Regions from separate parts of the Aliiglaciecola sp. LCG003 genome, predicted to be linked through region 1. Evidence: predicted binding sites of a transcription regulator. Region 1 holds the regulator's gene; each other region holds the start of a gene.

What was found. Region 1 encodes MetJ, which represses methionine synthesis genes. Its sites were predicted from a motif close to TAGACGTCTAGACGTCTA; they were not measured.
Region 2: metK (methionine adenosyltransferase) is a predicted target of MetJ. The motif match lies at 4,563-4,580, and genes of this name have one in related genera.
Region 3: msrA (peptide-methionine (S)-S-oxide reductase MsrA) is a predicted target of MetJ. The motif match lies at 3,935-3,952, and genes of this name have one in related genera.
Region 4: metA (homoserine O-acetyltransferase MetA) is a predicted target of MetJ. The motif match lies at 1,793-1,810, and genes of this name have one in related genera.

Annotation. Positions count from the first base shown of each region.
Region 1 is NZ_CP128185.1:4,033,678-4,041,856, reverse strand. It holds gene metF (methylenetetrahydrofolate reductase) at 1-873, opposite strand, end outside; gene metJ (met regulon transcriptional regulator MetJ) at 1,022-1,339, shown strand; gene QR722_RS17615 (hydroxymethylglutaryl-CoA reductase) at 1,608-2,783, shown strand; gene QR722_RS17610 (malic enzyme-like NAD(P)-binding protein) at 2,855-4,105, opposite strand; gene rpmE (50S ribosomal protein L31) at 4,444-4,656, opposite strand; gene priA (primosomal protein N') at 4,858-7,032, shown strand; gene QR722_RS17595 (SPOR domain-containing protein) at 7,256-7,828, shown strand; gene hslV (ATP-dependent protease subunit HslV) at 7,964-8,179, shown strand, end outside.
Region 2 is NZ_CP128185.1:3,450,798-3,458,976, forward strand. It holds gene QR722_RS15045 (phosphoglycerate kinase) at 62-1,240, opposite strand; gene epd (erythrose-4-phosphate dehydrogenase) at 1,276-2,298, opposite strand; gene tkt (transketolase) at 2,380-4,374, opposite strand; gene metK (methionine adenosyltransferase) at 4,676-5,821, shown strand; gene QR722_RS15065 (hypothetical protein) at 5,897-6,355, opposite strand; gene QR722_RS15070 (M48 family metallopeptidase) at 6,472-7,278, shown strand; gene QR722_RS15075 (mechanosensitive ion channel family protein) at 7,335-8,153, opposite strand.
Region 3 is NZ_CP128185.1:548,189-556,367, forward strand. It holds gene QR722_RS02275 (NAD(P)/FAD-dependent oxidoreductase) at 1-111, shown strand, start outside; gene QR722_RS02280 (metallophosphoesterase family protein) at 95-1,906, opposite strand; gene QR722_RS02285 (esterase-like activity of phytase family protein) at 2,159-3,271, shown strand; gene msrA (peptide-methionine (S)-S-oxide reductase MsrA) at 3,321-3,857, opposite strand; gene QR722_RS02295 (thiol-disulfide oxidoreductase DCC family protein) at 3,978-4,433, shown strand; gene QR722_RS02300 (SDR family NAD(P)-dependent oxidoreductase) at 4,426-5,160, shown strand; gene QR722_RS02305 (sodium-dependent transporter) at 5,275-6,693, shown strand; gene QR722_RS02310 (hypothetical protein) at 6,870-7,442, shown strand; gene QR722_RS02315 (NAD-dependent epimerase/dehydratase family protein) at 7,456-8,179, opposite strand, start outside.
Region 4 is NZ_CP128185.1:3,139,243-3,147,421, forward strand. It holds gene QR722_RS13700 (homocysteine S-methyltransferase family protein) at 1-791, opposite strand, end outside; gene metA (homoserine O-acetyltransferase MetA) at 803-1,729, opposite strand; gene QR722_RS13710 (hypothetical protein) at 1,851-2,930, opposite strand; gene QR722_RS13715 (DUF2802 domain-containing protein) at 3,154-3,570, opposite strand; gene QR722_RS13720 (chemotaxis protein CheW) at 3,638-4,132, opposite strand; gene QR722_RS13725 (chemotaxis protein CheW) at 4,158-4,871, opposite strand; gene QR722_RS13730 (ParA family protein) at 4,868-5,650, opposite strand; gene QR722_RS13735 (protein-glutamate methylesterase/protein-glutamine glutaminase) at 5,687-6,823, opposite strand; gene QR722_RS13740 (chemotaxis protein CheA) at 6,848-8,179, opposite strand, start outside.

The DNA.
Region 1 (8,179 bases):
AACGCCTAGTAAATGACAAATTGCATAGCTTAATTCGCTACGATTTAAGGTATAGAAATGGAAGTCTCGAATTCCCTCTTTAGCCAAAACCTTGACCATATCCATGGCAATACTGGCGCCTAATAGATTTCGTGTTGTTTGATCTTCTTGGTCAAGCCCATCATACATTTTGTGTAACCAACTGGGCACATGTACGTTTGTGAAGCCGGCAAAGCGTTGTAATGTTTGATAATTGGTGACCGGTAAAATGCCGGGAACTATGTCTAGGTCTATGCCTGTCGCTGCCGCTCGGTCGCGAAATCGTAAAAATACTTCGGCATCAAAAAAGAACTGACTAATTGCCTGAGTCGCACCGGCCTCCGCTTTACGTTTCAGGTTGAGTAAATCAAATTGCGCATTGGGCGCCTCAGGGTGTTTTTCAGGGTAAGCGGCTACTGATACATCAAAATCAGCCACGTCTTTTAGCAGAGCAACTAAATCGGCAGCGTACATATCTGTTTTGGTCATGCCCTGAGGTAAATCCCCCCGCAAGGCTACAATTCTGCGAATACCACTATCCCAATAGTCTTGTGCGATTTGCACTAGTTCTTCGCGACTGGCGTCTACACAGGTCAAATGAGGTACGGCGGCCACACCGGTTTCCGCCTGAATACGTTTGACCACATCATGAGTCCGATCTCGTTCACCACTATTCGCACCATAGGTAACTGACATATATGCGGGCTTTAGCGGCGCTAGACGGTTAACCGATTTCCACAGGGTTTGTTCCATTTTCTCTGTCTTGGGAGGGAAAAATTCAAAAGACACATTTATTCCACTTAATTCAGCCATTGTCTGGTTAAGCGATTCAATACCCTGGGCGTAAGACACCATGTAACACTCCAAAATTCAATATAGTAAACAATTAGCCGTTTAGACGTCTAAACTAAACTGAGTTGGCTAAGCCGTCAAGATGTTTAGACATCTAACTGACTTACGGTTAGAATTTCCGTTTATAAGAAAGATTAAAAAGAGCATCAACATGGCAGAGTGGAACGGAAAATACATACATCCCTACGCTGAACACGGTAAAAAGAGTGAGTTGGTAAAGAAAGTCACGGTCTCAATTCCACTCAAAGTGTTAAAAGTATTGACGGATGAACGCACTCGTCGTCAAGTCAACAACTTACGGCATGCAACCAATTCAGAATTATTGTGCGAGGCATTTTTGCACGCATTTAATGGCCAACCCTTGCCCGATGATGATGATCTACGCAAAGATAACCCAAATAGAATTCCAAAAGTAGCCCGTGAACTGATGGAATCAATGGGTTTGGAGATTAAAGACAGTGAGGAATAAGCTGTAAAAGGATGTTTGTCGCACACGCTCCTGCTTATAAGGGCAATCAACAAGATTCAGAGCACTGCACCATAGTCTCATAGCACCACACCCCAAAGTGGTGCAAAAACTAGTCTTATCTCGGGTAGACTTTAGCCCGAGTTGAGATTATTGAGTATTTTCAAGCTTAACTTCATACTTTGGTCATTTTAGTCCCATACTATTATCTGGCAAGTACTTTGCATTTTATATGTAGCGAGTACCCGGACTATATTTAAGGATTATTTAAATGAGCAAAACGCCACGCATTCCCCGTAACACCATGAATGATTACAGTAACGAGTGGGCGCAAAAACGCAGAGAGTATCTCACTCAACAGACCGGCACTGAATTACCTCACACAGGCCACTACTCCATCGACCCCGCAGCCCTGCCTGGCAATATTGAAAACTTTATTGGCGTGGTACAAATGCCTGTAGGTATTGCAGGTCCAATTCAGGTCAATGGTGAATACGCCAATGGTTTATTTCATGTGCCATTGGCAACCACAGAAGGTACCTTGGTAGCCAGCTATAGCCGTGGTATGCGGGTGGTCAATGAGTGTGGTGGGGTGAATACCACAGTGGTTGAACAATTTATGCAACGAGCCCCAGCGTTTATTTTTGACAATGCTAGACAGGCGAGAGACTTTGGCGCTTGGGTAGTTGAGAATTTTCAAAAAATTAAGCAAGCTGCTGAAACCACTACCAGCATCGGCAAGCTAGACCACATCATGCAGTGGTCAGTATCTAAAACACGTTACTTGCGGTTTAACTACACAACCGGTGATGCCGCAGGACAGAACATGGTGGGTAAGGCCACCTTGGCAGCTTGCGAATGGATTTGCGCGAACTACCCAGGTGGTTGTCAGTACTTACTATCTGGCAATATGGACACGGATAAAAAACACTCTCATTTAAATATGCTGCACACCCGGGGTAAACGAGTAATAGCTGAAATTGTCCTCAAAAAAGAAGTGCTTAAAAAAATAATGAAGGTGGATACCAAGATGCTAGCTAAGGCAACTGTGTTGGCCAACACGGGGGCGTTAATGGCGGGCGCTGCGTACAATGGTCCCCATTCAGCTAATGGGATTGCTTCTATATTTATTGCAACGGGTCAAGATGAAGCCAATGTTGTAGAGTCCCATGCCGGGTTACTTTCCCACGAATTATTGGACAACGGTGACTTTTACTTATCGATTACTTTGCCATCTTTGATAGTGGCGACGTATGGCGGTGGAACCGGATTACCAACTCAAAAGGAATGTCTAGAACTAATGGACTGTTACGGTAAAGGCAAAGCTAACAAGTTAGCTGAAATCGTTGCTGCCACCGTGTTGGCCGGCGATATTTCGCTTGCTTGTGCTGTGATTGGTGGGCATTGGGTCAGCAGTCATGACAAGCTTGGGCGCAATCGAGACTAATGCAAAGTTGTTGTGTGGTAAAAGCTGCTTGGTAGGGCGAGTCTTACACCCTGCCAGCAACTATTGAACCGTCATAACTTGTCTAAATAATTAGCCGGTAAGCGGTCTAGCCGTGCAACGCCAGAGGCAATCGCTGCTTGTGCTACAGCAGTCGCGACTCGCTTGCAAAGTCTCGGATCCATAGGTTTGGGAATGATGTATTTGCGGCCAAACTCCAAAGCATCGATTTGACTTGCAGCCAAGACCTCTTGCGGGACGAGTTCTTTGGCGATGGCACGAATAGCTTCTACAGCTGCAACTTTCATCTCATCATTTATGGTTGAGGCTCTGACATCAAGGGCACCACGGAAAATAAATGGGAAACATAAGACATTATTAACCTGATTAGGATAATCAGAACGGCCAGTCGCCATTATCAAGTCATCACGCACTTGATGGGCCAACTCTGGTTTTATTTCCGGATCTGGATTTGAACAAGCAAACACTACCGGATTATCGTTCATTAGTTTCAGTGTTTCAGGGGGCAGTACATCTGGTCCAGACACGCCGACGAATACATCCGCATCTTCCATTACATCCTCTAAAGTACGTTTGTCGGTATTATTGGCAAACAATAATTTGTGTGGAGTCAGATCGTCTCTTCGGGTATGGATCACACCTTTACGGTCTAGCATATAAATACGCTCTCTTTGCGCGCCACACTTAATCAATAATTCCATACAGGCAACGGCTGCAGCGCCAGCGCCCATGCACACGATAGTCACGTCGTGAATAACCTTACCTTGGATTTCCAGCGCATTAAGCATACCCGCAGCGGTCACAATGGCGGTACCGTGTTGGTCATCATGAAACACTGGGATGGAGCAACGCTTGATCAGCTCTTGTTCTATCTCGAAGCACTCCGGAGCTTTGATGTCTTCAAGATTAATTCCTCCGAATGTATCAGCAATGTTAGCAACCGTATTGATGAACTCTTCGGTTGTACGGTGCTTCACTTCGATATCAATGGAATCAATGCCAGCAAAGCGCTTGAACAATAACGCTTTTCCTTCCATGACAGGTTTGGATGCTAAAGGCCCTAAATTACCTAAGCCAAGAATGGCAGTGCCATTGGTGATGACAGCCACTAAGTTGCCTTTGCCGGTATAGGTGTATGCGGCATTAGGGTCAGCAGCAATTTCTCTGACGGGTTCCGCAACACCAGGACTGTACGCCAAGGCCAAATCGGTGACACTTTCCGCTGGCTTGGTAAGCTCTACACTGATTTTTCCCGGAACGGGTTTAGCATGATAATCCAACGCTTTTTGACGAAAATCAGACATACGTGTCTTATTCCTTAATTTGTAGGGTGAGTATGTTGTTTTTTTGTTAGTGGTTTATTGTTTTTATTTTGGCCACTGCAGGCAAATGTAACATAGGCTTAGGCCGAAGACATATCAGACAAGAGAATAAATAACATTCACCAAACGCATGTTTATCTGCCATCTTATTCAAAGTACTGATATTCAACAGTAAACAAACACTGGATGCTGTGGGCAATAATGTCAGTTTAGCTGTTTTTTAGTGTGCTGGATGGCAGAATGAGGCTGTGATTATTTAATATTTAGCAGGTATAAAAAAAGGCGCATAATGCGCCTTTTTAACAATAGATTGACTGGACTTACTTCTTGCCCAATGCACCAAAACGTTTCTTGAACTTGTCAACACGACCACCGGTGTCAACGTTACGTTGCTTACCAGTGTAGAATGGGTGACAGGCTGAGCATACGTCAAGGTTGATGTCTTTACCTAAAGTTGAACGAACAACAATTTTATTGCCACAAGAGCAAGTTGCTGTCATTTCATTGTATTCTGGATGAATATCTTGTTTCATATGGATTACCTCATTTCTGGGCCGTATCGCTATACAGCCCGAAGCTGCACACCATACGCAAATTAAATTAAATAGCGGCTTGCCGCAAAGAGGCGCGCATATTAATGTAAAGAGCGAGACGGATCAAGGAGTTTTGCTTGATTGTTAACCAAAACCATTGCTTTGATATATAAAAATAGCCGGAATAGCCAAATTTAAACCATGCCGATTTATCAAGTTGCCCTAGCGTTACCCAAACGACAACTTTTCGATTACCTGAGTGATCAAACTGATATTCAAGTAGGATGCCGCGTGCGTGTTTCTTTTGGACCACGTTCGATGGTCGGAATAGTGACCGGAACTGTCGCTAGTTCGCCGCATTTTGCCAAGTTAAAAGCTATCTCACAGTTACTTGATCAGCATCCGGTATTGGACGAGTCATTATTATCTCTGTGTCATTGGATGGCGCAATACTACCATCATCCCATTGGTGAGGTGCTGCATGCTGCCTTACCAGTTGCTTTGCGCAAAGGTGAGTCAGACCAACCAAAACCAATTGACTATTTGCGTCTATTAGATGAAAGCCAACTGGAGGTGCCAGAGGCTATTAAGCGCGCCAAAAAACAAGTCCATTTGTTTCATGCCCTCCAAGAGGGGCCGCAATCCTTGACCGGACTTAAGCAACACTTCAGCGATAGTGTGATCAAGGGCTTGGTTGATAGGGAGATTGCCAAAATAGAACCTATCGCGGCTGAGATACAGACAAATTTGTGGCTCAAACTTGAGGTTGGGGACAAGCCTACACCCAATGTGGAACAAGCACTAGCAATCACTGCGATTACCCAAACTTTGGGACGTTATGCCTGCTTTCTACTCGAGGGTATTACTGGAAGTGGTAAAACAGAAGTTTACCTACAAAGTATTGAAGAGGTGCTATTAAACAAGCAACAGGTTCTGATATTAGTTCCTGAAATTGGTTTAACCCCCCAAACGGTCAAGCGTTTTGAAAAGCGTTTTGGCCTGGAAGTCGGGGTCTTGCATTCAGGGCTCAGTGACAATGAACGTTTAGTGGTGTGGCAAAAAAGCCGACGGGGTGAAGTGGCTATTGTGATCGGCACCCGCTCCGCTATTTTCACGCCTATGCTCAATCCCGGCATGATCATCGTAGATGAAGAGCACGATTCATCATACAAGCAACAAGATGGCTTGCGTTATAACGCGCGGGATTTAGCCGTACTAAGAGCAAAAGCGCATAATGTCCCACTGGTGTTGGGATCCGCCACTCCTTGCTTGGAAACATTGAACAATGCCCTCACCAATAAATATCAGCATTTGCAACTGATTAGGCGGGCCGGCAATGCGTTGCAAGCAAAGCAAAATGTATTGGATATTACTAACCAGCCTTTGGTTGCTGGCTTAGCTCAGGGCATGCTGCAGAGGATGGAGCAACACCTCAATGCGGGCAGCCAAATCATGTTATTTGTGAATAGACGGGGCTATGCCCCTGCTTTGTTGTGCCATCATTGTGGTCATATTGAAGAGTGTAAGCGCTGTAACAAGCCTTATACGGTGCACAAAGCATTACATAAAATACAGTGTCACCACTGTGGCTCCGCCCGCTCTTTGCCTTCTTCTTGTCAATCGTGCGGCCATCATGAGTTGGTTACCCATGGCGTCGGCACCGAGCAGTTAGAGCAAAGTCTTAAAAAGCGCTTTGCGCAATTTAGTTCAGTCCGAATAGACAGTGATAGTGTGCGCGGTAAAACCAAATTGAATGATTTACTGGAAGAAATCAATCGAGGCACCCATCATATTTTGATTGGTACCCAAATCCTCTCCAAAGGACACCATTTCCCTAATGTGACCTTGGTGGTGATCCTCGATGCAGACGGAGCCTTATTTAGCGCCGATTATCGTGCCCCAGAGCATCTAGCCCAACTTATCACCCAACTCTCCGGCCGCGCTGGCCGAGCGGAAAAACCCGGGGAGATGTGGCTGCAAACCCATCAGCCAGGACATCCACTGCTGCAAGACTTAATTCACAACGGCTATGGACATTTTGCCCGTCATGCCTTGTTAGAACGTAAACACGCTGGACTACCACCATTTTGTTTTCATACACTGTTTCGAGCCGAAGCCAGTCACATTGAGTTGGCCTTCGAATTTTTGTCCCAAGTGGGGTTAATGCTGACCTGCCTAGGGGTCAAAGTTATCGGCCCAATTCCTGCCATTATGGAAAAGCGTCAGGGCCGCTATCGTATGCAGCTGTTGCTGCAAGCCAATAGCCGTTCGTTGTTAAATAAAGTCATCGCCAGTCAAGTTAATCAGATTGAGTCTTTACCTATCACGCGCAAAGTACGGTGGTCGATTGATGTCGACCCGCAAGACTTCATGTGAGATGAAATAGGCCAGCGAGGTGAACCCCCAGTTGTGTGACTCAAGTGTCAATTGCCATATCAATAAACAAGCCGCCTATGCACTTTTCATCTTGGTTTCCATAGCCTATTCGCGTTACTATTTGGCTTAACTACAATCCTGATGTCAGATAGCATCAGGTCTTAAATGTTAAACGGTTTGACATAACTTCGCACCTCAGCAGTTTGGGTAAAAAAGCAATAACATGGCTCACAAAGATTTTGTAAAACGCGGCCAAGTGCCGAAAAAAAAACCTCAATCGAAAAACGCCCCAGCGCAGGTGAAATTGCCTTGGATACGTATTGTAGTGACCGTCTTATTGGTGGTGGGATTTGTATATTTTTTATGGTCAATAAGTCGCACAGATGTTGAAATCTCTGTGCCTGAGGCTGTCGAATCAGCGACTCCTGCCACAGAGCAAGCCACCAGCACAGATGATATAGAGCCGTTACCAGACATGCCTATTGAACGTTACAGTTACCCTGAAGAATTAAAGCATGGCAATGTCGAAATTGACCGCAAAGAGCAACAAAAGTCTGAGCGTCCCTACCTTATGCAGTGTGGTTCGTTTCGCAAGCAAACTCAAGCAGATGAAATGCGCGCTAAACTGGCCATGCAAGGCCTCGAATCTCAAGTGAGACGCAGTGAAGGTAAGAATGGTCTGTGGTATCGGGTGGTCTTAGGACCTTATGACTATAAACGTGATGCCGAGGCTGATCGCCATATTATCCAAAAAGTTGGTATCGGAAGCTGTCAAATCTGGTATTGGGATCTATAACAATACTGACTATGTTTTGTCCCAAGCCGATTAAAAGCTTGAAAATTTCGCGCCACTCCCCACATATACTTCATTGAAGTGCCAGCGACCCAGTTCTAGGGTGCTGGCTTACCCTATCGAGATCAAGGAGTCGCAGTGACTACAATTGTATCAGTACGTCGCAATAATCAGGTTGTCATCGCTGGAGATGGCCAAGTTTCATTGGGCAATACCGTTATGAAAGGTAATGCTCGTAAAGTACGTAGGCTATACAACAATAAAGTAATTGCCGGTTTTGCTGGTGGCACAGCTGACGCCTTTACGCTATTCGAACGCTTCGAAAGTAAACTCGAAATGCACCAAGGGCATCTA
Region 2 (8,179 bases), 580 kb from region 1:
TAGTTACTTTAGTTTAACAAAGCTGAACTAGGGTACCTGCTTCCAGCTTGAGCAAATCGTATTATTTCTTGCCCCGTTGCTCCAACATAGCAACAGCTGGTAGGGTTTTCCCTTCCAAAAACTCTAAAAATGCACCACCGCCGGTGGAAATATAGGAGATTTTATCGGCGATATCATACTTGTCGACTGCCGCAAGCGTATCACCACCACCGGCAATCGAAAAGGCTGAGCTGTTAGCGATGGCCATGGCTATGGCTTTGGTCCCTTCGCCAAACTGATCAAACTCAAATACTCCCACTGGACCATTCCAGACAATGGTGCCGGCTTTTTCAATCAATTTGGCCAATTCTGCAGCTGTTTGAGGGCCAATATCAAAAATCATATCTTCGGCCGCAACCTCAGAAACATCCTTTAGGGTGGCAACAGCGGAGTCTGAAAATTCAGTTCCCGTCACTACATCTACCGGAACAGGGATAGTTGCACCATTGCTTTTGGCAACTTTCATTAAACGATTTGCTTCATCAATCAAATCGGCTTCGTATAAAGATTTCCCGACATTGTGACCTTGAGCAGCAATGAAGGTATTGGCAATGCCGCCACCAATGATAAGCTGATCGACCTTAGATGAAAGAGAATCTAATACGGTGAGTTTAGTTGATACCTTTGAGCCGCCAACAATGGCAAGCATCGGCCTCGCTGGCTTGTCTAAGGCTTTACTCAAGGCTGCAAGCTCATCTGATAGTAATGGCCCAGAACATGCCACTGGAGCGAATTTAGCCACGCCGTGGGTTGATGCTTGTGCTCTGTGTGCCGTGCCAAATGCATCCATCACGAAGATGTCACACAAAGCGGCATATTGTTTGGCTAAATTTTCGTCATCTTTACTCTCACCAGAATTAAAACGCACATTTTCTAGCACTACAAGCTCACCCGCTTTAAGCTCTAAGCCCTGCAAGTAATCTGTTGCTAACTTGACGGGCACATCAAGGGCTTCTTGTAGATAATCGACTACTGGCTGAAGGGAATATTCTGCATCAAACTGCCCTTCGGTTGGGCGTCCAAGATGAGACATTACCATCACCTTCGCCCCAGCTTTTAACGCATGTTCAAGAGTAGGAATAGCCGCTTTCAAGCGCGCATCAGAGGTCACTTTGCCATCTTTGACTGGTACATTTAGATCCTCGCGGATGAGCACTCTCTGGCCAGCAAGCGACAGCTCAGTCATATTGATAATCGACATAGATTTTCCTTTATTTATCACGTTTAAATGTATAGTTAACTTTCATTTAAGCTTGGGCTAAACATAGCCTGAGCAGTATCGATCATTCTGTTTGCAAATCCCCACTCATTGTCACACCAGACAAGTGTTTTGACCAACTGTTTATGGCTGACTCGGGTCTGGGTGCCGTCTACGATGCAAGAGCGCGAATCATGATTGAAATCAACGGACACCAAGGGCTCTTCGGTATAACCTAAGATCCCAGATAACCTTCCCAGACCAGCTTGTTGAAGGGCATGATTAACATTTTCAATACACACTTCTTGGGCCAAAGTCACGCTTAAATCCATCGCGGTCACATTGATGGTAGGAACCCGTACAGCAATGGCTTCAAATTTACCGGAAAATTTCGGCATAATACGTTCAATACCCGCCGCAAGTCGGGTATCCACTGGAATAATAGATTGGCTAGCTGCACGAGTCCTGCGCAAATCGGGGTGATAGGCATCGATAACTTGTTGATCATGCATTGATGAGTGAATAGTAGTAATAGTGCCGCTGAGCACTTCAAAGGCCTCATCGAGAACCTTGATCACTGGAACGATACAATTAGTGGTACACGAACCATTAGATACGATGCGATCAGCCGTTTGCAATTGATCTTCATTAATGCCAAAAATCACTGTGGCATCCATGTCCGGTGTGGATGGATGGGAAAACAACACTTTTTTTGCACCTTGTGCGATGTGGATCTCGGCATCTGCGCGATCGTTGTGCACACCTGTGCATTCCATCACCAGATCAATGTTTAAATCAGCCCAAGGCAGACCATCTAAGTTGCGCTGCTGTAATAACTCAATTTTATCGCCAGCTACATCCAAAATGTTGCCCTGCAAACTAACCGGAAATTTAAAGCGGCCGTGCGCCGTGTCATATTTTAGCAAATGCGCAATGCCAACCGGTTCGGCAATCTCGTTTATTGCAACCACTTGGATATGTTGATTGCGGCCTGTTTCATATAAGGCGCGTAAAACATTGCGACCTATACGACCAAAGCCGTTAATTGCGATACGTATCATTAGACTCTTAAACGTAAAGGGGCGCTTATTATGCGCCCCGATTTATCAAATATGCTAATTAAGATTAGCAACGGTCAGGGATTAAAGCAGATTTTCCGCCGCTGCTACAACCGCATCGACAGTAATACCAAAGTGTTTCAGTAATGCGCCACCAGGAGCGGACTCACCAAAGGTACTCATGCCGACGATTGCGCCGTCAAAACCGACATATTTATGCCAGAAGTCCACGTGCGCTGCTTCCACTGCAACTCGTTTGGTCACAGAACTAGGCAGAACAGATTGTTTATAATCAGCATCTTGAGCATCAAATACATTGGTACTTGGCATAGAGACTACTCGAACCCCGTGACCTTTTTGGGTCAATTCAGCAGCCGCATCTACTGCTACAGCCACTTCTGAACCTGTTGCGATCAAGATAACATCAGGTGTAGATGCGCAATCCACTAGCACATACCCGCCTTTAGCCACATTCACCAATTGGGCGTCGTTGCGAGATTGAGCAGGCAATCCCTGACGACTAAAGACTAACGCACTAGGACCATCTTTACGCTCAATCGCGGCTTTCCAGGCTACTGCTGTTTCAGCACCGTCACATGGACGCCATGTAGTAAGATTAGGCGTAAGGCGTAAGTTAGCGACTTGTTCAATAGGTTGGTGAGTTGGGCCATCTTCACCTTGACCAATTGAATCATGGGTGTAAACAAAGATGTTCGGGATACCCATTAATGCGGCCATACGAACTGCATTACGTGCATATTCCATAAACATTAGGAAGGTTGCGCCATAAGGACGGAATCCGCCATGCAAACCAATACCATTCATGATACCGGTCATGCCAAATTCGCGCACTCCGTAAAAAATATAGTTGCCATTTGCATCATCTTTAGTGATGCCTTTTGAGCCAGACCACAAGGTTAAGTTAGAACCGGCTAAATCAGCAGAACCACCCACTACTTCAGGTAGCAAACTGGCAAAGGCTTCGATAGAATTTTGCGAGGCTTTACGGCTAGCGATGTTTTCGGCTTTGCTTTGTGAAAACTTAATGAAGTCATCGGCTTTTTGTGCAAAATCCGCCGGTAACTCGCCTTTTAGTCTGCGGGTTAATTCTGCCGCTAATTCTGGATGAGCCCTTTGGTAATCAGCCAATTGCGCATTCCACTGCTGCTCTTTATCTGCACCAGATTTTTTAGCATCCCACTGAGCGTATATATCATCAGGAATAACAAAGGCATCATATTTCCAGTCCAATGCCTTGCGAGTAGCGACAATTTCATCTGTACCAAGAGGAGAACCATGGCTATCATGACTGCCGGATTTGTTTGGTGAGCCGAACCCTATAACGGTTTTACAGCAGATCATAGTTGGACGAGTTATATCAGACTTAGCCGTTTCTATTGCGGCTTTAATCGCTTCAGGATCATGACCGTCTACATCGGCAATGACTTGCCAGCCGTAAGATTCAAAGCGTGCAGGTGTGTCGTCCGTAAACCATCCCTGAACTTCACCGTCGATTGAGATGCCATTATCATCCCAAAATGCAATCAATTTGCCCAAACCCAAGGTGCCTGCCAATGAACAGACTTCATGGGAAATACCTTCCATCAAGCAGCCGTCGCCTAGGAAGCAATAGGTAAAGTGATCTACGATATCGAAACCCGGTTGATTAAACTGTGCAGCAAGCATTTTTTCGGCAATTGCCATACCGACCGCATTGCTCACACCTTGCCCAAGTGGACCTGTGGTGGTTTCAACACCCGGAGCATAACCGTATTCTGGGTGACCTGGTGTTTTCGAGTGCAATTGGCGGAAGTTTTTCAATTCTTCAATGGGTAACTCGTACCCCGTCAAATGCAGTAGCGAATAAATCAACATCGAACCATGGCCATTCGACAAGATAAAGCGATCTCGGTTAGCCCAGTCTGGATTGGCTGGATTATGGTTTAGGAAATCACTCCATAACACCTGAGCTATATCAGCCATACCCATTGGGGCGCCAGGATGTCCTGAGTTAGCTTTCTGGACTGCATCCATGGATAAAGCACGTATGGCGTTGGCGAGTTCTCGACGTGAAGGCATAAGGTCTCCTGCAATTTGTTGCGTTAAGCTTGATCAAAGTCTGGCAGGATTGCGTAAGACACTGATTAGTTAGCTTGTATTCAATTTGGGCTGGTCATTTTCTACTAGCCACAGATGAACTGCAACGCTTATTCATTATTGATTATACTTTTTTTGCTTACGTTTTAGTGGAAACCATTCTGAACGGATAGACATTTGGACGTCTAGATGGAAAGACTGGTAATTTACTATTTTCAAGTTACAATGACCTTATTGATGACGTTATTACGTTAAGTTCTACTTTTATTGTTTAGGAATACTGATGACAACACACCTATTTACATCTGAATCCGTCTCTGAAGGGCACCCGGATAAAATCGCAGATCAAATCTCTGATGCCGTGTTAGATGCCATTCTCATCCAAGATCCCAAAGCTCGTGTAGCTTGCGAAACATATGTCAAAACAGGTATGGTTTTGGTCGGTGGCGAAGTCACTACTTCTGCATGGGTTGATATTGAAGAACTTACCCGCAAAACGGTTCGAGAAATAGGTTACACCCATTCGGATATGGGTTTTGACGCTGATTCTTGTGCGGTCCTTAACGCCATAGGTAAACAGTCTCCAGATATCAATCAAGGTGTTGATCGCAGCAGACCAGAAGATCAAGGCGCTGGTGACCAAGGACTAATGTTCGGTTACGCAAGTGACGAGACCGATGTCCTAATGCCAGCACCTATCACCTACTCTCATCGATTGGTGAAGCGTCAGGCCGAGATCAGGAAAAGTGGCAAGTTAGATTGGTTACGTCCTGATGCTAAAAGCCAGGTGACCTTTATTTATGAAGACAACCAACCAGTAGGTATTGACGCAGTTGTGTTGTCCACTCAGCATTGTGATTCAATCAGTACAGCAGATTTGCAAGAAGCGGTGATGGAAGAAATCATTAAGCCCGTGCTGCCTGAAAAGTGGCTAACCAAGTCAACTAAGTATCTGATAAACCCGACCGGTCGCTTTGTAATTGGCGGGCCAATGGGGGATTGCGGACTAACGGGTCGTAAAATTATCGTTGATACATACGGCGGTATGGCTCGACATGGTGGTGGTGCCTTCTCTGGTAAAGATCCCTCTAAGGTTGACCGTTCTGCTGCATATGCAGGACGTTATGTGGCGAAAAACATCGTTGCTGCGGGTCTAGCTAAACGTTGTGAAATTCAGGTGTCTTATGCAATTGGGGTAGCTGAGCCTACTTCAATAAATATCGAAACCTTTGGAACAGGTGTGTTGTCTGACAGCCAGTTGACCGCTTTGGTCCGTGCACATTTTGACCTTCGTCCTTATGGATTGATCAAAATGCTCGACTTAGAGCGCCCAATATATCAAGCCACAGCTGCATACGGTCATTTTGGTCGCGAAGAGTTTCCTTGGGAAGCAATTGATAAAGCAGAAGAACTCAAAGCCGCTATATAACTTTTGCTGCTTAATATGAAAAACGGCACCTTAGGGTGCCGTTTATATTTTTTAGCATAAGGCTGGGTACCAGTCTTAATATTCGTCATCTGAATAACAGAAACCTGCATCAGTGGCTTTTACGCTGACCGAATTAGCCATTCTGACTCTGACACATTGACCTTCCTCAGCAGGGAAATAATCCAAAACAACAATCACCGAGTCACCATCCACAGCGAGCAAATGATATTCATAACCATATCTTGGTCCTTCGGACAACGCGGTAATCAATCCACCAAAGAACGCACTGACTGTGGCTCCAACGAGCATATCTGCGCTATTACCATGGGCATTTTCTAATGCCCCCCACAGCCCCCATACAGCCATGCTTTCGCCCACTTGAGACTCAAATTCAACATCATTAATAGCTTCAACGTGGGCATAGAAGTCGGTTACTAGTTGATTTCTGTCGGCATAATTATCATGCGAAGTCGCGCAACAACTTAACAGAAATGGCAAACTAACACTCAGCCATGGAATTAAGGGTGTTTTCATAATTTCGTCAGTTTAATTTTCAAGAGAGTTTATAATAAAGTTCCAATTCTGAATTTAAGCTTAACAAGCTGTAGAATAATAACCCTATATTTACCACTTAGTAATGGATACTCACGATGAAGAAAAGGTTTTTACAATCATTAGTCATTGCAGCGACAACTGCCACCTTGGTTGCTGCTTGCGCAACATCTCCCACAGGCAGAAGCCAATTGAAGTTGTACTCGAAAAATCAATTAGCGGATATGGGGACCCAAGCGTTTGATTCGATGAAAACTGAACAAAAGGTCTCGAAAACGCCAGTAGAGAATGAGTTTGTGACCTGTGTGGCTTCTTATATTACCAAGCATGTACCAAAAGAGGTGTTCGATGGAACATGGGAATTAGTGGTGTTTGAAGATGAACAAGTTAATGCATTCGCCTTACCAGGGGGCAAAATTGGGGTATACACTGGACTGTTAAACGTGGCTGAAAATCAACATCAACTGGCCGCCGTAATTGGCCATGAAGTGGGCCATGTAATAGCAGAACATGGTAACGAAAGAATGTCTAACTCGGCCCTCATCGGAATCGGTCTAGAGGCGACCAATCAAATCCTGCAAAGTAATGAAGTCGGCAGCAGTAATATGATTATGGCGGCCATAGGTGTGGGCGTTCAAGTAGGCGTGCAATTGCCCTTCAGCCGCACCCATGAAAGTGAAGCAGACCTAATTGGTTTGGATTTAATGGCAAGAGCAGGATTTGATCCTCGTCAATCGGTTAATCTTTGGCAAAACATGGATAAAGCAAGTGGTGGTAATCGTCCACTGGAATTTATGTCTACCCATCCATCTCCTAACACTAGGATTAAAGATTTACAGGCCAATATGGCAAAAGCACAACAGCTCGCATCTTCAACTAACGACAAACCTAATTGTCATAAATAAGCCAAAAAAAAATGCCGTTCACCTTAGGTGAGCGGCATTCTTTAAGCAAAAGATGTTTAGTCTTCTACTTTATGTAAATGTACATCCATTTGAGGATATGGAATACCGATATTTTCTTGGTCGAAACGTAATTTCACAGCTTCAGTGAAATCAAATTTTACTGCCCAATAATCAGCAGATTTAACCCAAGGTCTTACCACGAAGTTAACACTGTTATCTGCTAGTTCTGCAACGGCTACTGTTGGAGCAGGCTCTTTTAAGATCCGCTCATCAGCATTAACCATTTCAATTAGCACTTCTTTGGCTTTTTTCAGATCTGCGTCATAAGAAATTCCCACAACCATATCAACACGACGTGTTTCTTTAGCTGAATAATTTATGATATTCCCGCCGTATATGGCGCCATTAGGCACAATAACTTCTTTATTGTCACCAGTAGTCATTATTGTATTGAAGATAGTAATATCTTTAACCACACCAGCTGTACCACCTGCTTCAATAAAATTACCACGAGTAAAGGGGCGGAAAACTAGCAACATCACACCTGAAGCAAAGTTCTGTAAAGAACCTTGCAAAGATAAACCTATGGCCAAGCCTGCAGCACCTAAGATAGCAACCATTGATGTGGTGTTAACACCTAACTCATTTAACGCGGCAATAATAACGAACAACATCAATACTGCATGCACAATAGATTTTAAGAAATCTATTAGCATATCGTCGTATTTAGAACGGCCTAACACTTTGCCAAATACGTTCACTAGCATCTTGACAACAATTTTACCTATGAAATAAATCAGAAGTGCGAAAATGATATTTGTTCCCCATGGGATCAAATACGTTTCGACCAATTCTGACACATTTATGTCTTCCATTAATTCTCTCCCGAGCTTGCTTTGAT
Region 3 (8,179 bases), 930 kb from region 1:
TGGCACTCATACTTACAACACAAAAACCTGTTCTATCGGGCGGAAACCCGCTGGAAACAACGGGAATTTTGGCAAAGAAGGATCAAAATACAGGCTAGCGAGCAAACTTAGTTTCCTCACCCTTTGCACTAATTACCGATGCGTCTACTTGCTTACAACCATCATGCAGCTCTAATAATCCTATTCCAGAACCATTGTGCAAGGTGCGCACTTTGTCATTATTGGGTTTTCGATGTTTAATCTTCATATTGCGTCTTTGGGTGAGCCAGTTCAGTGGTGACTTTGGATGAAACAAAATGCGATTGAGTCGGTCAAACCAAGTGAGTAACTTTTTGGGAAACTCGTTTTTAATTCCGCTGCAGGTAATTTGCGTGATCTGTGGGCTGTTGCGACGGAATTTTAAAGTAATGTCGTAGACAAATGAATAGTGGACATCGCCAGACAAGATCACAAAGTTGGGTGGGGTGCGAAAGTGGCGGAAAATATTCAGAATAACACTTGCAGTACCCTTGTGGGCCATCCAATTTTCCGCGTCTACCATCAGTGACTTACCAAAAAAGGTGAAGATCCGCTGGACCGTCTCAATCAATTTTACTCCGAATATCGGCGCGGCAGACACCATGATCACCGCGTCTTGACCAATCAGTTCCTGCTGCAATTCACATAATGCTTCCCAATCCATCAAACCCGAAGGTTTGACTAAACTTGACTCAGAGCGCCAGCGTTGGGTGCGGGTATCCAACACAACCACTTTAGGTTGGGTGTCTAAGGCAAAATGCCATTGATCCCAATCTAGCAGAATATCAATAACCCGATCATGCTCAAGGATACCTTGAGTGGAAAATTTATCGCATAACTGCTGGGCCAACGGAGTCATTTTAGCAGTGTCATTGGCCCAACCTTGGCACAACCAATAGCCAATCAGAGCGTTACCAACGATCCGCCGAGCAAAGGGATTATTGTAGACGGCGTCTTCCCAGCCCCGGGTTAAATTCCAGTCGTCAGTCACATCGTGATCATCAAAAATCATGTACACAGGTACGTGCGCTAACGCCCGACGAACCCTGCTCATACCCTCTGCAAAATCTTTTACCAGTGGCAATTCAGTATGAAAAATATCTTTAAATTGTGTGGGTATACGTTCATCCATCATATTTAGCCGCCGCCACATCTCAGGTGACCATATCAACGTGTACATCGCCATTACTTCAGCAAAAGTGACAAGGTGATTATTCGCATTTACCGAGGTGAAAATTGGTTTTTTCTTACCCGCGAAAAAATACGATATTACCGTCTGGTGGGCAACATCATCGGGTAATAGCAATGGGCGTTGATAATAGCACTGCTCATTAGTAAGTAATTGCTTACCATCGGTAATATCTTCTATAAGTATGTCTTCATCGTATAAGCCTAAGATTTCAACAACTTGATGAATAGCCACTAGCGTCGGGCCTGCCACATCATCAACATAAACCTGATCGCCACTCATTATCAGCATGTCAACCTGTTCATCTGTCTGATTCAAGGCTTGCTGCAATTGACTGTCAACCGCCAGCAATCCATCATCGCTAGCATGATGAGGTTTGCGACAAGAGCCGTGCAACACTCGGCTAAGCTGTTGATTAAAAACAAAGCTAGGAAGGTGCTGATCTGGGTATAAAATATCGGGTATTAGCTCGGCTAACCCTTGGATCTCATGTTGTGGGTTGGTGACTGAAAAATCATAATAGTAACGCTGACCATCGCTAAGTGGTTGCTCTGGTACTAGGGTGATGACACACACATAGGCATGAACTCCAACTCGTACTCTATGGATTTGCTCATCAAAGAGCCAGGTATCCAATATGCTCTGGCGCTGGGTGTTCTGTAAACTAAAGCGTATCGGGCAGTCAGAACTAGTCATCATCCAAAATGTTAGACTTTTAGAGGTTACTTTCCTCACCATGGGACCAGCCAGAAAAGTTGGTAAAACTGAAGGTGAAGTTGACTTGTGCAAATTTTCTCGCAAAACGACACTACGGTAAAGATAAATGGGATTTCATAAGTCTGCACCAAATATACTTCTAGGATCAAATTTAATCGCTTTTTTGCTAGCTTACACTTGATATTAATGAGCGATACCTTTATAAATTCGGTCTGTTGAGCGCTAGGAACCTCCATGAACAAATTTCCCATTGCTTTTTTGCTAGTTATTTTAGGATTAATGGGCTGTGCAGAGACGCCTCCCAAAAATACTGAACTCCATTTACAAGGCAAATGGCTGGTTGAGGCTAATGGCGAAGTTATGCTTGATCCTCAAACTTCTGGTCTCAAAGCGTGGCGCGGAAAACTTGTCAGTGTTTCTGATGGCAGCGCCCATGTTTCTCAACGAAAGAAGCTGCATATAATTGATCCTGAATCGGCTAGCTTACAAGCTCAGCCATTAAAGATGATAATGTCTGACAAAGTTGAAAAAAGTTGTTTTGCAGATTATCTAGCCGATGCACCTGATTTAGAAGCCATCGCAGTTGACCCCCGCGATGACCGTGTATTTGTTCTGGTAACGGAAGACGCCACCCGCAGTTCTGGCATGTCACAAGCCTGCCACCTGCGTTACAAAAACAGCGGTTCCACTGATTATCCGACAGTGTTGATAAGGCTAGAGCTGCAAGCAGACAATACTGTATTAATGACCGATGTACGGCCAATTCAATTTGCTGAATCGTTCGCGGTGGGGAATTTTCCCAATGATGGTATTGAAGGCTTGTCATTTGCGCCAGACGGTACTTTGTACCTTGCATTAGAAAAAGATAAAAAGTCCAATGCTCGTATATTTTCCATCAAGATTGATGAGCAATTTTGGCAAACTGAAGAGTTTGCTCAGGTAAGTGATCCCCAATTAGAATTTCCTTCTATTTCATCGGGTAATCATCCGATAAATGGCATGGACTATTTCGCTGTAGAGGGGCACAAAGGGTTTTTGATCGCAGGAGCGCGCAATGATAGCCAGTTATGGGTGATTGACCTAGAAAAGAAAATACCTACCAAAGTACTACCCTTACAGTTTCTTGCGCCAACGGGCAATGATGAGCCTAATTGTCAAAAATGGGAAGTGATGGACAACGCTTCGTTAGAAGGCTTAGCAGTGTCTGGTAACACTATCTGGACAATTAACGACCCGTGGAAACTGCACTACATGGACAATGTTCAATGTGAAGCCAACAGGGCTAAATATAGCAAGATGGCCCCATTGTTATTTTCATTATCAGCCGATCCTGCTTGGTTTGAATAGCCTGGCCACATCCATTGGCCGCTATCTATATTTACTGCAAAATCTAATGTTACTTTAAGCGACTGGCGAAGTTCTTTTTGAATTTTGCCAGCTTGGGCGCAACCACCATATTGCAATATTGATTTTGCGGATTATTGGTAAAATAATCCTGATGGTAATCTTCAGCTTGAAAATAATTGTCCACCGCTGTAATTTCTGTCACCACTGGGTCAGGCCAAATTTGCTGTTGCTCAATTTCGGCTATAATTTGCTCTGCTTGGGCTTTTTGCTCATGGTTGTGAAAATAGATCGCACTACGATACTGAGTGCCCACATCGTTACCTTGTCTATTTAACTGAGTAGGGTTGTGCAGTGCAAAAAAGATTTCCAACACGTCTCGATAGCTTAACGTATCTGCATCAAAATTGACCCTCACAACCTCTGCATGTCCGGTATTGCCGCTACAAACTTGCTCATAGCTAGGGTTATCTGTTTGTCCATTCGAATAGCCCGCGTAGGCCGACTCTATACCTGCCACAGAATTAAACGCCGATTCGATACACCAGAAACAACCGCCTGCTAATGTTGCTTGCTGAATATTTGCCATTTTATGCCTCGTTAACCAATTATCTATCAAAGATGGGTTCGAAAAGTATTTAGATCAAGTCATCCATCATCATTTGTTTTACGTATAAGCTTATAAATTATTAGAACGGAGTATATGCCGGTGCAGTTCAAATTATTTTATGATGGTCTCTGCCCGCTTTGTATGTTGGAGATACGCAAGCTTGCAAACTTGGATCATCAGCTAAAGATTCACTTTGTCGACATACAAGCAGAACAATTTGCCCATGATTACCCAAGTTTAGATAAGGTTGTTTTGAGCAACAGAATTCACGCTCAGCTAGAAAATGGGCAGTTTGTTACTGGCCTAGATGCCAACTTCGAAGTATGGAAGCGTGTTGGACGAGGTTGGATTTTTGCACCGCTACGGTGGCCATTGGTCCGTTGGTTTGCAGATCGAGGCTACAATTTTTTTGCAAAACACCGTCACCGTATATCTTATTTAATTACCGGTAAAAAGCGCGCTCTATACTGTACTCCTTTGACTTGCGCCGGTGTGCAATCCAGAGATATTCCGTCCACTCAAAGCAAGATTAAGGTTGCACCTGCAGATGAGTAAAGGTAACGCACTAGTGATCGGTTGCTCCGGCGGCATTGGTAAAGAGCTGTTAAAGCAGTTGCTCGTAAGTGAGCAGTATCAAACTGTCTTTGGCGTATCTCGTTGTGTAGTCACCGATAAGGTTGCAGGGGTAAACTATTATCAACTGGCAGACCAAGATGAGAACGCTATTGAAAGGTGCATCGACTCGCTCAGGCAGCAGGGGCAGTTTTCATTGGTCACAAGCTGTATTGGCGCGCTTCACGGCCAGCAAAATGGTGTCAATCTTGCGCCTGAAAAACGCCTCGAAGATATTTCTGCCCAACAACTGGCCAGCTATTTTCACATCAATACTATTATTCCCATGCTTTGGTTGAAACATATACTGCCATTGGTCAAAGGTCACAACAAAAGTCAGGTGGTGTTATTTTCTGCTCGGGTTGGCAGTATTAGTGAAAATAACTTAGGCGGTTGGTACGGCTACCGAGCGAGCAAGGCAGCCCTCAATATGCTGATTAAAACTAGCCAGATTGAATATACTCGTAGGGCGAAAAATGTTGAACTGGTCAGCTACCATCCCGGCACCGTAAATACAGCCCTCTCTGAGCCATTTCAAGCCAATGTGCCGTCTGGCAAGCTATTTGATGTTGAATTTACCGTGAGTCAATTGCTTACCCATTTAGCCAATCTCGAAATTGAAAATGCACCCCATTATATCGATTGGCAAAATGAAACAATAAAGTGGTAACCAATAGTTCCACTTTTCGTCGAGCTTTAGTTCTCGAGGCAAAGACATTTTCAAATTAGCCTGCTACCATCGAACGTTAAACGACTCCTAAAATAAGAAAAAAAGGAAAACAACATGGCAGCTCGCGAACAGTTTGGTTCTCGTCTCGGGTTTATTTTAGCCGCAGCAGGTTCCGCTGTAGGTATTGGCAACATGGTAGGGTTTCCGGTAGCGGCAACCAAAAACGGCGGCGGAGCATTTTTGATTATGTATGCCGTGTTTGTGGTGTTGATCTGTTTACCGGTGATGTTGGCAGAAATGTCAGTTGGGCGCAGAAGTCGCAAAGATCCTCTGAATGCCTATGCAACCTTAACTAATAATGAGCCCCACTGGCGTGTGGCGGGATGGCTGTCAATCATAACACCCTTCATGATCGCGGTATTTTACCTAGTGATAACCGTGTGGATTTTTGGCTATTTGTTCCAATCCGCCACCGGTAATTTAGATAAGTTGGCTGATCCCGCCACCTTCGGTAATTTTATTCAATCCTATGAGTTATTCATCTATATGGTCGGGGTGCTGGCTGTGGTGTATCTAATTCTTCAAGGTGGGGTGAAACAGGGGATCGAAAAAGCCGCTAAATTTATGATGCCGGCATTGTTTGTGATGTTGATCGGCTTGGTTATTTTTGTGCTTACGCTGGACAATGCGTTTGCCGGTGTTGAATATTATATTGTGCCTGATTTTAGTAAAATTGACGCGTCGGTTGTCAGTGCCGCGCTATCCCAAGCATTCTTTTCGCTATCCTTGGGTATGGGGATAATGATCACCTATGGCTCTTATTTGGACAGTAAAAGCGATGTGCCCGGTTCAGCCAAGTTCGTGGCGCTAGCAGACACAGCGGTAGCGTTCATTGCTGGTCTACTGATATTACCGGCGGTCTTCTCATTTAATCCCAATACGAATACCGCAGATCTAAGTGACTCTTCAGTTGGGATGATTTTCACTTTCCTACCAAAAATATTCCTAGCGCTGCAAGCGTCTGTTGGTTACGTGGGAGCAAGTTTTGTTGCTAGCCTGTTTTTCCTACTGGTATTTTTCGCGGCAATAACCTCCCTAGTATCCATTTTTGAAGTGCCAGTTGCGGCCTTTATGGAATCGAGAAAAGCGTCCCGTAAAAAGGCCTTAAGTCTAATGGGATTATTGTTAGTGGTGACTTCTGCAATCGCTTCTATGTCATTTGGTATTTGGGATCAGGTGACCACCTTTGTCAGCTATGCAGGCCAAAATAAATCGTTGTTTGATGTGATAGTCGATGTGTTCTACGACACTATTTTGCCGCTCAATGGTTTATTAATTTGTCTATTCGTTATTTACCGTTGGAAGAAAGAGAATTTCAACGCAGAACTGGACAAAGGTTCGCCAAACTATGAAAACAGTTTATTTGAAAAGTATGTAGATTTCTCAGTTGGAACCTTCATACCGGTCATCTTATTTTTAGTTTTAGTTAATACCATTGCGCTTAAATACTTTGGTCAAGCACTGATTGGCTAATGCCAAGTAAATTGCTTTTTGAAAAAGCTCTTTAGGGCCCCTTGACGTTTCAAAACGCAAGGGGCTTTTTTATATATTTAACTAATACCTCACTATCAACCTAGTAAAGTGTGCAAGGGTGAAGCTTTTGGCGATACTGATTGAAATCACGATATGAACATGAAACGGATGAGCTTATGAAACTTGCAATACCCCACTTAGTTAGTGCATTAATACTGATGTTCGCTGCGGTTTTTATCTCCTCAGCCAAAGCTGAAAAGGAAATCATCGCCCAAGCGCAGGACTTTGGGTGTTTGACCGATATGACCCCTGTAAGAGGCTTCTTTGTAGATAATTTGTTAGGTGATGTTGAGGCTACCGTGGCCGTAGCTAATTCAGAAAATGGCGGCGAATACCCTGTGGGTTCTGTCGTGCAACTTATCCCCACAGAAGTCATGGTAAAACGTGAGGCTGGCTTTAATAAAGTAACTAAGGATTGGGAATTTTTGGAGCTAGAAGTCAATCAACAGGGCTCTAAAATTAAAGTTCGCGGGGCCTTTGAAGTCGTCAATCAGTTCGGTGGAAACTGTTTTGCCTGCCATATCAAAGCAGAAGCCAAATGGGATATGCTGTGTGAGCAAAACCATGGTTGCGATCCTATAATACTGCCAAATGGCATCACCGTTTCTCAAGACATGATCAAAGCGATGCAGAAACAAGATCCACGCTGCAACGTGCCACAAGTCGTAACCAAAAGAACGTTCGAGTGACCCAATCTTAGCCCTAAAGCATATCGTAGGGACTGGGGTAGGCGAGACTCATCGCCAAATCATCTAAACTGAGTTGGCTGTGTATCTGTTTGCCTTGGGCTGTAGAGGTTGGAATGGAAAATTCCGGTAAGGGGATGCCAAACTTTCTAGCCGCTGCACAATAATAATCAGCTCTGGAAGGATGGTCTAAAGCGCTAAGATGGTATGTTTGCGCGCAAGCTTGCTTATTCGCTACAGCTACAATTGCTTGAATTACATCATGGCGATGGATCAAGTTGACCACTTGTTGACCGTTTTCAATCTGCTTGCGGCCAGACATGAATTTGGCAGGATGGCGATCCTCTGCAACTAAACCTGATAGGCGCAATATAGTTCCTTGCGCGGCAAATACATGCTGAATGTATTGTTCTATTTTAACGTGAGCTTTTGCACTTTCTGTTTCGGGGGCAGTGTCGCTGTGCTCATAAACAACACGACTGTCGTTACCATACACCGCAGTAGTGGATATAAATAATAACCTTTGGGTACCTGAGGATTTGGCTAAATTTATCAAATCACACATGTTTTGTATGAAGCTATCAGCTTGGAATGACTTACGACCAGGTGGGATATTTAACACTAATAGGCCACAATTAAATAGGCGTTTCGAATCACTGGAGTTCGGGGTTGTACCCAGATTAAACTGGATTGCCGCTAAACCTTTATTTGTGAGGTCAGCAGCGTCTTGAGCTAAACGT
Region 4 (8,179 bases), 890 kb from region 1:
CTGGCAATCTCTTCAACGTATTGGCGCAGTAAATCAGGCCCCAATGCACAGTTAAGCCCAAATGAGATTGGATTAGTATGTCTTAGGGAATAGTAGAATGCTTCTGCCGTTTGACCTGACAAAGTGCGACCCGATGCATCGGTAATAGTACCTGATATCATAATGGGCAACTTGAAGCCCAATTCGTCAAATACCGAATCTACCGCAAAAGCTGCGGCTTTTGCATTAAGCGTATCAAAAATTGTTTCCAATAGAATAAAGTCTGCGCCACCTTCAATTAAACCATGGGTTGCTTCTTTATATGCCTCCACCAATTGATCGAAATTGACGTTGCGTTTGCCTGGGTCATTAACGTCTGGGGATATAGAAGCGGTGCGATTAGTTGGCCCAAGGACACCAGCCACAAATCTAGGCTTGTCAGGCGTTTTAGCTGTATATTCATCAGCGGCTTTGCGGGCCAATTTAGTTGCTTCAATATTTATTTCTTTGGCCAGCGACTGCATATCATAATCGGCCATCGCAATGGAGGTTGCATTGAAGGTATTGGTTTCGAGGATATCGGCTCCCGCTTCGAGATATTCACAGTGAATATCGTATATAATCGAAGGCTGACTGAGGACCAATAAATCGTTGTTGCCTTTCACATCACAATGCCAATCAGCAAATCGCTCACCGCGATAATCATCTTCGTCCAATTTGTGTTGTTGGATCATTGTACCCATAGCACCATCAAGGATCAGAATTCGCTGATTTGCCAATGCTTTAAATACTTCAATAGATCGATTGGCCATACAAACCCCTCTTATTTTTTGCTCGGTAATTCATCCAGATTATACGGTGTAGTCTGGTAAACATAGTAATTCAGCCAATTGGTGAACAATAAAGTCCCGTGCGCTCGCCAAGTTACCTTAAAAGGCTGGGTAGGATCATTGTTCTGATAATAGTTCTGTGGGACATTCGGTGCCTGACTATTTGCCAAATCCCGATGATATTCCTGATCCAAGGTATCAGGGTCATATTCAGGATGGCCGGTAATTAATACCGTACGCTTATCTTCAGATGCGACTATATAAGCCCCAGTCTGTTGTGAACTAGCCAATACTTTGAGACCCTCAACTTGCTCATAGCGAGACAAAGGGATTTCGCCATACCGGGAATGGGGTGCACTGAAATACGGGTCAAACCCTCGTACCAACTCATCGTGGGTATCATTTACTTTATGCTCAAATACGCCTGAAAGTTTTTCTGCTCTTAATTCGCGGTTAAAGCCGTAATAATGATAAAACGCCGCGTGGGCGGCCCAACATGAATACAATGTTGATTGCACATGACGCCTAGTCCAATCCATTATAGTGGTGATTTTATCCCAGTACTTCACGTCCGCATAATCCAAATGTGCGATTGGAGCCCCAGTAATAATAAAACCATCATAATTTTTATGGGCGATTTCATCAAACGACAAATAAAAATTATCCATATGAGATTTAGGCGTGTTCTTGGGAGCCTGATTATCGATACGGATCAAATCAATATTAACTTGCAAAGGTGTATTGGACATCAGGCGCAGAATTTGCACCTCTGTCTCAATCTTATTCGGCATTAAATTTAAAATACCTACTTCTAAGGGGCGAATATCCTGACGAGACGCTTTTTCGCTGTCCATCACGAATATATTTTCCGCATCTAAAATACTCTGTGCAGGAAGGTCGTTAGGAATACGAATGGGCATGTTCACTCCGAAGTTGAATTTGATGAGGTGAATTTCTCGCAACTCGAAGCAAAAGTCAACATCTTTACGTCTAGACGTCTAAATGGGTATTCGTTAGGCTGTGATGTTTACTTTTTTGTACTTAAGGGCATTCAATTGAATTTTCAGACCGATTTAATACCTGTTTGACGACGTTTTTAGCAGCAGTAACTTCTCCAAAATTTTTCAAGTCATTAAGCCAGTTTTGCAACAATCGCTCATCTGCACCTATTAGGTTAGCCCTTTTGACAAATATTGGGTTATAGGAAGTTTGTATCTGGCTGGCTTGTTCTCTATAACTTAAGTCATATCCGCTTTCACCGCGAAGATCCACAACCATGTTTTGCAAGTTCAAACCGATAGACTGGCTCTCTAAGGTTTTACTTCTGTGAGCGAGATTTCTGCCAAGTTCAAAACATGAATCTGCAATCTCAATATCGCTAATATTTGATTTACACCAGTTAAATATCCAATGAAATTGGGTTTGCTTAGTTGCTGCTTTACCCAGAGCAGCTACAAAATGGTTGGAGTTATATTCACCCTCTAGTTTACGCATTAGATTAAGAAAACGACTAATATCATCAGCCCAGCCATTACCAAAATAATTAGAACTGATGAGCTTGGCTATTGAATCCATTGTTTGTCGGTTGTGATTATGTTTTGCAAAGTAACTCGCGCTATTGAGCCACATCTCCCCGTTAGAAGATTCGGACATTGTCGCTCTTTGGATTAACTTGCCGGTGCATGCCATTGATTTTTCATTGGTAGTGCACAATCTGACGATCTCAAACATTACCTCAGGTTCATTAGGATATTGCTGATCATAAGATAGCAACAACTTCAATCGTTGCTGTTCGTTATCGATTGGACTAAAAAATGCGAAATTAAAATGATCTTCCTTGCTGTTTGAATTGGCAAGTGACATTAAATAGGCATTCAACCGATCATGGTCATCGCTGCCATAGTCATCAATATTTTTCTCACAGCTAGCAATATACTCATCCAACTTTGATTCAGTAGCACTGTCCTCAAGATCTTCTGAAAAGTTATCTCGCTGTAGCTTTTCACCTAAAGGTTCTTCATGTTCATACTGTAAGTTCGGATTGGTAAGTGAGCTGCTGTTGATGTGTTTATCGCCAGAACTAGTATTGAGGAGGTAAACTAAGATAAGCAAAACAACCAATAAGACCGCTTTAAATTTATTTAAAATATTTACCTCGATGCTTATCAAATAGGTAGCGCAAAGCCAATTGTTGAACGATGGCAAACATTAACGATATTTTAAATAGCGATGCCTGTCCACGTAATCTTCTGACGTAATCTTCACATAATCTTCTAATTTAAACAAAATAACAGGGAGCGTTGATTTTGAGACAGGGCAGGATAAGCACAGGCAGGGATAACGTTTAGCTTGAGCGGCCTTTTTTAATGGAAACTAATAATTCAGCTTCAGCTCGAGGTAGATCGCACTCTCGCATCAATTCTTCTACGCTTGCGCCGCCGTTGGCTAATTTTGTCGCGTGGGAATAGAGCCGAGTGTCAGGATCTTGATTTTCAATTTCGTGAATTTTATCTTTTAGATGATCAAAGGTCGCCAGTAGTTCTTTGACTTTAGCGCTAAGGCCATGAGCGCCGACACGAGTTTCATTTAATTCTTCAGTATGGACCTCAACCTGTTGTTGCAGAAAGATGAATTGCTCACTAATAGCACTATGTTGTTGTTCAAGTTGCGTAATCCGCCTTCTGGCGAAGAAAAGCGTAGCAAGACAGACGCCAGACAAAACTATTGCTACGCCCAGCAGAACAATAACCCATAATGTCATAGTGAATCCCAAACAAAAAACCCTGCTCATTCAGACCAGGGTCTAGTAAATATGCTACAACGAACTATTAGAGTCCGCTAATTTCATCCCACTCTTCATCGCTTAATAATTTATTCAGATCGACCAAAATCAACAATTCGCCATCTCTGTTACTGACGCCCTGGATAAACTTAGCACTTTCTTCAGTTCCAACATTAGGCGCACTGTCAATTTCTGAGGAACGCAAATAAACCACCTCAGCCACACTATCAACCAAAATGCCTACAACCTGCTCATCAGATTCGATAATCACAATTCGGGTATTATCGGTTATATCGGTTGGCGGCAAACCAAAGCGGGTACGAGTGTCAATTACAGTAACCACGTTGCCACGTAAATTGATAATACCTAGTACGTATTCAGGCGCGCCTGGCACTGGCGCAATTTCAGTGTGTCTTAACACTTCCTGAACCTGCATCACGTTGATACCGTAGGTTTCTTCACCTAATCGATACGTTACCCATTGTAAAACTTCATCATTACTGTCTACAGCGGCATTTTTCGTAATTCTGTCATCACTCATATGACTCGCTCCTTACAAGCTGCGTCTATTTACTATTACTACCAAGGCCCTTGTCTAACAAAGCGATTAACTGCTTTACATTCACAAGTGCGCACATTTTTTCTTTAACCATTCCCGCTAACCACTGACGCTTACTACTATCTTCGCGCCATTTCACATCAGCAGGCTTTAAGGTTGCAGTGGTGACTAAACTTTCGCATGCTAATCCCCAACCACTGCTGTCTAACATAATAAGATATTGATATTTTAAAGATTCTGCCAGTTTTTCGTCATATTTTTCTGGCATTACCCATTTTGCAGTGTCTACTACGTTTAAATTTTCATCTCTGTGCAGCATAACACCTTTAAACCAATCCGGTTTACCAAACAAAGGACCGATCTTTTCAATCTTATGGATCCCCCCCAGTTCCGTTAAGGGTAGTGCCAGCGTGAGCCCTGCCACTTTAAAAAATAAAGCTTGAAAGTCTCCGGTAGGAATATGACTTACCGTTGCTGTCTGAGATGCATTTCCAGCCTCTTCTATGTCGACCTGCAAAACCGTTTCTTTAATTGCGATTTTATCTGGTGTGACCGCTGGCGTTTCAACTATCTTATCAACGTCAACATCTCTCAGATTAGCAGACTTGAGCAACTTGGCGACACTTTCGCTCTGAATAACGTCTTTTGGCGCCTCTTCAGTCAATAAAGAGGTTAAATAATCTTCAACTATCTGTTCTTTTGCAAACACGCCATTATTCATTTTATATAGCCAATTTTTGTCTGAAGCTGAGTTAATAAACTTTTGTAAGCGTAGACCCCTCTGGATTTTGGGCAAAATACCGAAGGCGGCGTTTGCGCCTGACTCGCATCTCTAAAACGAGTGTCAACTGGAATCACACCCGACCATACCTGACCGGTATACTTACGACACAACTCTTGATAGGCATCTGCCGCTGCATTTACGCGCTTATCGAACATAGTAGGAATGATCAGATGTTCGAATTGTCGGTTTTGCGACTTTGCCATAATCTCCAATGTGTGCATCATTCTCTGTAGCCCTTTTAAGGCCAGAAACTCGGTTTGTACGGGTATTAACATTCGATCACATGCAGCTACCGCGTTAACCATTAAGACTCCTAGAACCGGCGGACAATCAATAAGAATGTAATCAAAGTCATCCGCTACCAGTGCAAACGCCTTTTTCAAAATCAGCCCCATTCCACTTTGGGTACCCATGGTACGGTCCAATGTTGCCAGCGCCATAGAGGCTGGCAAGATAAACAAAGAATCCAATTTAGTCGAACAGAGTGAATCCAGCACTCGATCACGATCTAACTCATCTCCCGCCATAAAAACATCATACACACTGCTAGATAACTCTTCTGAGTCAACCCCAAAATAATAACTTAACGAGGCCTGAGGGTCGGTATCCACCAGCATAACGCGCTTACCTTGCTGAGCAAGGAGGCCGCCTAAAGTCACTGTAGTAGTAGTTTTACCTACACCGCCTTTTTGATTGGCTATCGTCCAAACTATCAATTAGTTGCTCTGTTCATTGGTTGCACGTTATTTTTCTTATTTTACCTGCATTTCTGACAGTATGCTCTTAGCAATTTCTCCAATAGGCAGGTTGCGTGAAGCGATATTTGCCACAGTTACAGCCTGAGGCATACCATAAACTACGCTAGTGTCTTCGTCTTGAGCCCAAATGGTCGCGCCTTTCGTCTTCAACGCACGACTACCTTCTTTACCGTCAGACCCCATACCTGTCAATATGATACCTAATACATCCCCGGCAAATACCTCACTTAATGAAGTAAATGTAACGTCTACACTGGGTTTAAAAAGTAAATGATCATTGTCCAAACCGTCGCTAAGACGAATTCGTGCATTGCGTGCCGTCCCTTCGATTAACATCTGTTTTCCGCCTGGCGCTAAATAAGCGCTGCCAGCTTGTAAAAGATCACCGGCCTCGGCCTCTTTAACCTTAATTGCACAATGCTCATTTAAGCGTTCTGCAAATGCTTTGGTAAAACTACCTGGCATATGTTGAACTAGCAATATTGGGTAAGGAAAGGACTGGGGTAAACTAGTCAGAACCTTTTGCAAAGCAACCGGCCCTCCGGTAGACGTTCCAATTGCTAAGGCCGCATAACGCTTTCCTGACGAACGTAAATTGGCGGCGACTCCAGCAGAAGGACTATTAGCTGATGAAGGGGCCACCGAAGAGCTAGTAGCACGCATAAAGATTTGTGTTTTCGCTGTAGTTCCAGGAGAACTCGCAGAGCTAAGCGTCCGCCTAGCAACAACTTTGCCTTTACTTGCTAAAGCCCGCACGCGGGATTGGAGTAAATCAATAGACTCTTTACGATTACTAGCAATATCTTCAAATTTCTTAGGCAAGAAATCCAAAGCCCCTGCCTCTAAGGCATCTAAGGTGGCTTGTGCCCCGTCGTGGGTTAAAGAAGAGAACATTAATATAGGAACCGGTTTAGTAGCCATAATGCGCTTAACTGCGGTGATACCATCCATGACGGGCATTTCTACATCCATGGTGATTACATCAGGCTTCATTTCAGCATTTAGCTTTATGGCTTCCTCGCCATTTCGCGCTACACCAACAACTTCTAAAAAGGCATCCTGATTCAGATAATCCTTAACACGACGGCTAAAAAAACTTGAGTCATCAACCACCAATACTCTATATGCCATTGTGAAAAAATGCCTCGTTAGTGGTTATTTCTTTTTCGCATATCGCTTTAACAGATTTGGAATATCTAGGATTAAAGCAATGCCACCATCACTGGTAATCGTTGCGCCAGCCATACCAGGCGTGCCTTGCAACAATGCATCGAGGGGTTTAATCACTACTTCTTCTTGACCAATCAAAGCATCAACTACAAAGCCTACTTGCTGAGTACCAATTTGGACTACAACAACATGACCTAAATTAGGATCCGTTTTACCTTTACCCCGCTTTAACCAGTCCCGAAGATAAAACAACGGAATCGCTTTCGAGCGGACTATCATGGTGAGTTGGTTGTCAACCGTGTTGGTTTTACTCATATCCATGTTAATTATTTCGTTTACCGCGCCCAAGGGTAATGCAAAAGTTTGATCACCAACTACGATCATCAAGGTTGGCAAAATAGCCAATGTCAAAGGCACTTTTATCTCTAAACGGGTGCCTTTACCCAGTTGAGAGTCGATATTCACAGTCCCATTGAGCTGGTTAATTTTAGTTTTCACCACATCCATGCCAACACCCCGTCCTGAAATATCAGATATTTCAGTTTTGGTGGAGAATCCAGGCGCGAAAATCAAATTAAAGGCTTCGACATCAGACATTCTAGCGGCGGCATCAGCATCCAAAACACCGCGACTAATTGCTATGTCTTTTAACTTGTCTGCATCCATTCCCTTACCATCATCTGCAATGGTAAGTAATATATGGTCCCCTTCTTGGGAAGCCGATAACTTGACGATCCCCATCGAAGGCTTGCCCGCAGCAACCCGATCGGCCGGCATTTCAATACCATGATCGACTGAGTTTCTCACTAAGTGGACCAAAGGATCCGCTAAGGCCTCAACTAGGTTTTTATCTAAATCTGTTTCTTCGCCTTCAAGCTCTAAAGTGATTTCTTTCTTAAGAGTTCTGGCTAAATCCCTAACCACTCGGGGAAAACGTCCGAAAACCTTTTTAATCGGTTGCATGCGGGTCTTCATCACCGCACCTTGCAAATCACCAGTCACCACATCTAGATTGGCAATGGCTTTAGTCATACTTTCATCGTTGACATTGATGCCTAGACTTAGCAGACGATTTCGAACCAACACTAACTCTCCAACCATGTTCATGATTTGGTCGAGTCGTTTAGTGTCCACGCGAACCGTGGTCTCACCTTGGGCAGCGCTACCGGAGGCTTTCTTCTCATCTTTCTTCGGCGCTGCTTTAGCTACAGCCGCTGGTGCAGGTTTAGCTGCTTCAGATGGTGCCGCTGGAGGAGGAGGCGGTGGTGGTGGTGGCGGCGAAGGCGGGGCCGGATCTTGAACTGCCGGACCTTTTCC